DNA from 2 places in the Streptomyces sp. CAI-85 genome. Region 2 is predicted to be linked to the other one. Evidence: riboswitches for the same ligand, from Rfam matches in the RefSeq annotation. Region 2 holds a riboswitch; the other holds the start of a gene.
The links. Region 2 has a riboswitch for thiamine pyrophosphate ahead of thiO (glycine oxidase ThiO). Riboswitches for the same ligand answer to the same signal wherever they lie in the genome.
Positions count from the first base shown of each region.

Region 1 (3,510 bases), on a different contig from region 2:
GGGCCGTGTCCGGGTCCAGGGCGAGGTTGAACTGGTCTTCCCAGCGGAACTCGAAGCGGGCGTCGGACAGGGCGTCGTCCCACTCCTGCGCGCCGGGGTGCCCCTTGGCGAGGTCGGCCGCGTGGGCGGCGATCTTGTAGGTGATGACGCCGGTCTTGACGTCGTCCCGGTTGGGCAGGCCCAGGTGCTCCTTGGGCGTGACGTAGCAGAGCATCGCCGTGCCCCACCAGGCGATCATCGCGGCGCCGATACCGGAGGTGATGTGGTCGTAGGCCGGCGCGACGTCCGTCGTCAGCGGGCCGAGCGTATAGAACGGAGCTTCATCGCAGATCTCCTGCTGAAGGTCGATGTTCTCCTTGATCTTGTGCATCGGGACATGTCCCGGGCCCTCGATCATGGTCTGTACGTTGAAACGCTTGGCGATCGTGTTGAGTTCCCCGAGGGTGCGCAACTCCGCGAACTGGGCCTCGTCGTTGGCGTCCGCGATCGAGCCCGGCCGCAGACCGTCGCCCAGCGAGTAGGTGACGTCGTAGGCGGCGAGGATCTCGCAGAGTTCCTCGAAGTGCTCGTACAGGAACGACTCCTTGTGATGCGCGAGGCACCAGGCCGCCATGATCGAGCCGCCGCGCGAGACGATGCCGGTCTTGCGGTTCGCGGTGAGCGGCACATACGCGAGACGGACCCCCGCGTGGACGGTCATGTAGTCCACGCCCTGCTCGGCCTGCTCGACGACCGTGTCCTTGTAGATCTCCCAGGTCAGTTCCTCGGCCCGGCCGTCGACCTTCTCCAGCGCCTGGTAGAGCGGCACCGTGCCGATCGGAACGGGGGAGTTGCGCAGCACCCACTCCCGCGTGGTGTGGATGTTGCGACCGGTGGACAGGTCCATGACCGTGTCGGCGCCCCAGCGCGTCGCCCAGGTCATCTTCTCGACCTCCTCCTCGATGGAGGACGTCACGGCCGAGTTGCCGATGTTGGCGTTGACCTTCACCAGGAACCGCTTGCCGATGATCATCGGCTCGATCTCCGGGTGGTTGACGTTGGCCGGCAACACCGCGCGGCCCGCCGCGATCTCCTCGCGTACGACCTCGGGAGAAATGTTCTCCCGGATGGCCACGTACTCCATCTCGGGCGTGACCTCACCACGGCGGGCATACGCGAGCTGGGTCACCGCGCTGCCGTCCCGGCCGCGACGCGGCAGGCGCGGGCGCCCCGGGAACACCGCGTCGAGGTTGCGCAGTCCGCCGCGCGGCGAGGTGTGCTTGATGCCGTCGTCCTCAGGACGGACGGGGCGGCCCGCGTACTCCTCGGTGTCACCGCGAGCGATGATCCAGTTCTCACGCAGCGGCGCCAGCCCCCTGCGGACGTCCGTGTCGACGAGCGGATCGGTGTACGGGCCGGAGGTGTCGTACAGCGTGACCGACTGCCCGTTCGTGAGATGCACCTGACGGACCGGCACACGCAGATCAGGGCGAGTGCCCTCGACGTATCCCTTGTGCCAGCCGATGGACTTTCCAGCCTCTCCGCCGCTCACATCGGCCGCGTCTCCGCCGGCCGCGTTCTGCGTCAAGGCAGGCGTGCGTACGTCCTTGTTGGTCATGAGACCTACTCCCTACGCCGGCATTACCCGGTAACAGGTTCGGCGGTCGACGCAGCGGCTACCGTCCACCGATGTTTCATGTGAAACATCACTCAGCGAAGTGACGTTCCACGTGAAACATCGCGAAGACGGAGGTCAGCGCCCTCTCAGCCCGGTGCTCCGAGCTCCCGCGTGTGCAAAGGTGGCTCCACGCTAGCGTCAATTCGGGCGCGGTGAACAGAGGGCCCCTTTCGTTCTTGCGATGATCGGTCGGTGACCTCGACACCCCAGCCCCCGTACTCACCCGAGCCACCGCGCAGGCCCGGCACCGGCGGCGGCCCCGGCAACGGCCCGGGCCGTGCCGCTGGAGACGACCGCGATTTCAGCCAAGAGAGCGGGCCCGGTGGTGGGTTCGACCGTGGCGGGCGGGGGCCGGGGGCGAGGCCAGGGCCGGGGTACGGCGGGGGCGCATCGACGGGGCAGGGGCGGGGGCCTGGTCCCAGTCCTGGTCCTGGCGGACCGGGACCGAGCACCGGGGCCCAACGACCCGTGCCTGCGCACCAGCGGCCGGATCTCGGAGGTCCTCGGCACAATCCCGAGGGGCAGGGGCCTGCGCAGGGGCCCGGCCAAGGGCGGGGGCAAGGGCCGGGCCAGGGGCAGGGACGGGGGCAGGGTCAGGGACGGGGGCAGGGCCCAGGGCAAGGGCAACGACCCGGTGGGACGCCATCCGGGCAGGGGCAGCCCCAGGGCCCCGGTACCGGCCCCGGCCCAGGGGGCGGTTACGGCTACGGCCGCCCCGGCCCCGGCGACCCCTACGGGCAACGGGACTTCGACCACGGGCAGGGCTACGGCCCCGAACCCGGCCAGCGGCAGGGGCGCGAGCACGAACACGGCTACGACCACAGCCATGACCCCGACGACACCCCCACCGACGAATCCGACAGCGGACACGGCCACGACGGTCACGGCTCCGGTGCCGGTCACGGCGGCGGACACGGCCCCGGCAACGGCCACGGCTCCGGCGGCGGCCACGGCCACTCGCACAGCCACAGCCACGGCCCCGCCGCCCCCGTCTCCAAGCACCTGCGCAAGGTCATCGGGGCGATCCTGATCCCCTTCGCCGGGGCGGTGCTGGTCGGTCTCGCCCTGCTGTGGCCGGGCGGCGCCCCGGCGCACGAGCGCACCGGCGTCGGCTTCGACCGGCAGACCCAGCACGCCACGGTCACCCAGGTCGTGAGCGTGAGCTGCTCGTCGGTGAACGCCTCGGGCGGCACACCGACCGGTGACACCTCCACCGCCGAGGGCTCCTCGGCCGTGCAGCAGGCGAACGGGACGTGCAAGAAGGCCACGATCCGTGTGGACACCGGCAAGGACAAGGGCCGTACGTTCACCGAGATCGTCCAGCCGGACCAGTCACGGCAGTTGCACGAGGGCGAGCAGGTCATCGTCGCCTACGAGCCCTCGGCGCCGCGGGACCTCCAGTACTCGGTGACCGATGTGAACCGCCGGGTGCCGCTGGCGGTGCTCGCGCTGATCTTCGCGGTCGCCGTCGTGCTCGTGGGCCGACTGCGAGGCGTCATGGCCCTGGTGGCGCTGGCGATCAGCTTCCTCATCCTGAACTTCTTCATCCTGCCCGCGATCCTGGAGGGGTCGAACCCACTGGTCGTGGCGGTGGTGGGGTCCAGCGCGATCATGCTGATCGCCCTGTATCTGTGTCACGGGCTGTCGGCCCGCACATCAGTGGCCGTGCTCGGCACGCTGATCTCGCTGCTGCTGATCGGCGTTCTGGGCTCGGTCTTCATCGACTGGGCGGGGCTCACCGGCAACACGGACGACAACACCGGCCTGATCCACGGGCTGTACCCGTCGATCGACATGAGCGGTCTGCTGCTCGCGGGCATCATCATCGGCTCGCTCGGTGTGCTCGACGACGT
Region 1 covers NZ_JAANNX010000047.1:13,885-17,394, reverse strand. Annotated here, with positions in the region: gene thiC (phosphomethylpyrimidine synthase ThiC) at 1-1,597, opposite strand, end outside; TPP riboswitch at 1,590-1,778, opposite strand; gene G6W55_RS29590 (YibE/F family protein) at 2,126-3,510, shown strand, end outside.
Region 1: linked by a shared signal. The riboswitch ahead of thiC (phosphomethylpyrimidine synthase ThiC) and the one ahead of thiO (glycine oxidase ThiO) in region 2 are both predicted to bind thiamine pyrophosphate.

Region 2 (3,510 bases):
AGGACTGCGGCCGAGCTGTGACGGAGCGCGGAGATGCGGGGGGCTTGTGCTTCGGGGGCACGGCCCCCCCGGGAGTCAGAAGGCGGGGCGTTCAGGGTCCAGGGCGGCCAGGCCCTCCGTGGGGGAGGACGCCTGGGCGAACCAGCGGCGGGGGATGCGGCCCGCCAGCCGGGCCAGCCGGCCGGCCTCGACCCCGGCCCGCATGGCCAGCGCCATCCGCTCGGGGTCCTGGGCGCGGGTCACCGCCGAGGCCAGCATCACCCCGGCGCACCCCAGCTCCATCGCCAGCGCCGCGTCCGACGCCGTACCGGCGCCCGCGTCCAGGATCACCGGCACGCGCGCGTGCTCGACGATGAGCTGGAAGTTGTGCGGGTTGCGGATGCCGAGTCCCGAGCCGATGGGGGAGCCCAGGGGCATCACCGCGGCGCAGCCCACGTCCTCCAGCTTGCGGGCGAGGACCGGGTCGTCGTTGGTGTACGGCAGCACGGTGAACCCGTCGTCCACCAGGGTCTCCGCCGCCTCCAGCAGCTCCACCGGGTCCGGCAGCAGGGTGCGTTCGTCGGCGATGACCTCCAGCTTCACCAGGGAGGTGCCGAGCGCCTCGCGGGCCAGCCGGGCGGTCAGGACCGCCTCCCCGGCCGTGAAGCAGCCGGCCGTGTTGGGCAGCACCCGGATCCCGAGCCGCTCCAGGACCGACAGCACCGAACCGTGCACCGTCGGGTCGACCCGCCGCATCGCGACCGTGGTCAGCTCGGTGCCGGACGCGACCAGCGCCCGCTCCAGCACCTCCAGGCTGGGCGCGCCCCCGGTGCCCATGATCAGCCGGGACGAGAAGGTCGTCCCCCCGAGGACGAAGGGATCGTCGGCCATGGCTCAGCCTCCCTGGACGGCGGTCAGGATCTCCACCCGGTCGCCCTCGGCGAGCGCCGTGGCGGGCCACTGCGCGCGCGGGACGACCGTCTCGTTGAGCGCGGCGGCCACCCCGGAGGGGGCCGGCGCCAGCGACCGTACGACGCTGTCGAGCGCCGTGCCGGAAGCGACCTCGCGCCGCTCCCCGTTGACCGAGATGGTGACGGACGGGCTCATGCGGGCTGCTCCAGGAGGGCGGCGGCGCCGAAGCGCCGGGGCGTGAAGGGACGGGCCTCGTCGGGGAGTTCACCGGTGGTCAGGGCGTGCGCGAGGGCGTCCCCGGTCACCGGGGTCAGCAGCACCCCGTTGCGGTGGTGGCCGGTGGCCAGCAGCAGTCCGTCCAGCTCCGTCGGTCCGAGCAGCGGCGCGTTGTCCGGGGAGCCGGGACGCAGTCCCGCGCGGGTCTCGGTCAACGGCAGTTCGGTGATCCCGGGCACCAACTCATGCGCGTCCCGCAGCAGTTCGTACACGCCCCCGGCCGTGACCGTGGTGTCCCAGCCCAGTTCCTCGCTGGTCGCGCCGACGACCAGCTCGCCGTTCTCGCGCGGCACCAGATACACATGGCTGCCGCGCACCACGGCCCGCACGGTGCGGTTCAGGAACGGCGCGTGGCGGGGCGGCACGGCCAGCCGCAGCACCTGCCCCTTCACCGGCCGTACGGGCGGCCGGACCGGGTCGGGGATCCCGGTGAGCCGTGCGCTCAGGCTGCCGCCCGCCAACACCACCTGTCCGGCGGCCAGTTCCGTCCCGTCGTCCGTGACCACCCCGGTGGCCCGCCCGCCGGTGACGGACAGCCGCTCGGCCCACGCGCGGTGCAGGGTCACGCCCGTGCGTTCGCAGGCGGTGACCAGGGCCGCGGCCAGCCGCCGCGGATCGACCTGATGGTCGCCGTCCACCCGGAGGCCGCCGCGCACGCCCGGCGCGAGCATCGGTTCGAGGCGGCGGCACTCGCGGCCCGACAGCCACTGCGAGTCGAGCCCCGACCGGGTCTGGAGCGCGTGGAGTTCCCGCAGATGCGCGCGGTCGTCGGCGTCCAGCGCGACCGCGAGCGTGCCGCAGCGCCGGTGGCCGACGTCCTGCCCGGTCAGCTCGGTCAGCTCCGCCACGAAGTCCGGATAGCGGTGCGCCGAGGCCAGGTTGAGGCCGAGCAGTGTCTGCTCGCCGTGGTGCAGTTCCGTGACGGCGGCCAGCATGCCGGCCGCCACCTGCGCGGCGCCGCCGCCCGGCGCCGGATCCACCACCGTCGTGACGAGCCCGCGCTGCGCGGCCCGCCAGGCCGTGACGAGCCCGATGATCCCGCCCCCCACCACGAGGACGTCTGCTGCTGGTGTACGCGACATCGGCGTCCAGCCCCTCCCTTCGCCGGCATGACCCGGATCAGGTTCGTACGGTCGGAGGCCGGCCAGCCTCCCTCTCAGCCCGGTCCGTCCGGGCTCCCGCGAGTGCTCTACGTTGGCCACCCTAGCCCGCCCGCGCACGTCTCAGTAAGGGAGCCTCCGCCGTGCCCCGCTCGCTCGACGGTCTCGTCCTCGCCCCCGTCGCCGACCAGGCCCCCGGCCAGGTCGGCACCCGCACCCGCTTCACGTACCACGAGGCCCAGGGCGTGATCTGGGCCGACTACGCGGGCGGTGACGTCGTACGCGGCCATCTCGTGGGTACCCGTAGGGGGGACCGGCTGGACTTCCGGTACGTGCAGCTCAAGCAGGACGGCACCACCTCGTCGGGGCACTGCGTGTCGACGGTCGGGGAGCTGCCGGACGGCCGGGTGCGGCTGACCGAGACCTGGGAGTGGGAGTCCCGGGAGGGCGGCGGCACGAGCGTTGTGGAGCAGGTCACGGAGCACGACCGCTGACTGACGTTCCGTCAGGTGTCTAAGGTGATCAGGTGAGCGAGCAGAGACTGGACGACGAGGGCAGGCCCACCGGACGGCGCGTGGTCGTCGCGGGTGCCGGGATGGCCGGGGTGCAGACCGCGGTCGCCCTGCGCGAGCAGGGCTTCGACGGCACGGTGACCCTGATCGGCGCCGAACCCCACCAGCCCTACGACCGCCCCCCGCTCTCCAAGGCCGTCCTCCTCGGCAAGGCCGAGCACTCCGCCTTCGACGTCGACTTCGAGAGCCTCGGCATCGACCTGGTCCTCGGCCGCGAGGTCCTCGGCCTGCGCCCCGCCGACCACGCCCTGGACACCGAGACGGGGCCCGTCCCCTACGACGTCCTGGTCGTCGCCACCGGCGCCGAACCGATCCGGCTGCCCGGCGCCGAGGGCGTCCCGGGCGTCCATCTGCTGCGCACCCTGGACGACGCGGAACGGCTGCGGCCCGTCCTCGCCGACCGGCACGACGTCGTGGTCGTCGGCGCCGGCTGGATCGGCGCCGAGTTCGCCACCGCCGCGCGCGAGGCCGGCTGCGCGGTCACCGTCGTGGAGGCCGCCGACCGGCCGCTCGCCGGAGCCCTGCCCGCCGAGGTCGCCGCCCCGATGACCGGCTGGTACGCCGACGCCGGCATCGACCTGCGCACCCACACGCGCGTGGAGCGCGTCGAGCCCGGCGCGGTCGTGCTGGACGACGGCTCACGGCTGCCGGCCGACGCCGTGGTGGTCGGC
Region 2 covers NZ_JAANNX010000042.1:5,600-9,109, forward strand. Annotated here, with positions in the region: gene G6W55_RS28595 (thiazole synthase) at 76-870, opposite strand; gene thiS (sulfur carrier protein ThiS) at 874-1,086, opposite strand; gene thiO (glycine oxidase ThiO) at 1,083-2,249, opposite strand; TPP riboswitch at 2,247-2,359, opposite strand; gene G6W55_RS28610 (hypothetical protein) at 2,411-2,761, shown strand; gene G6W55_RS28615 (NAD(P)/FAD-dependent oxidoreductase) at 2,842-3,510, shown strand, end outside.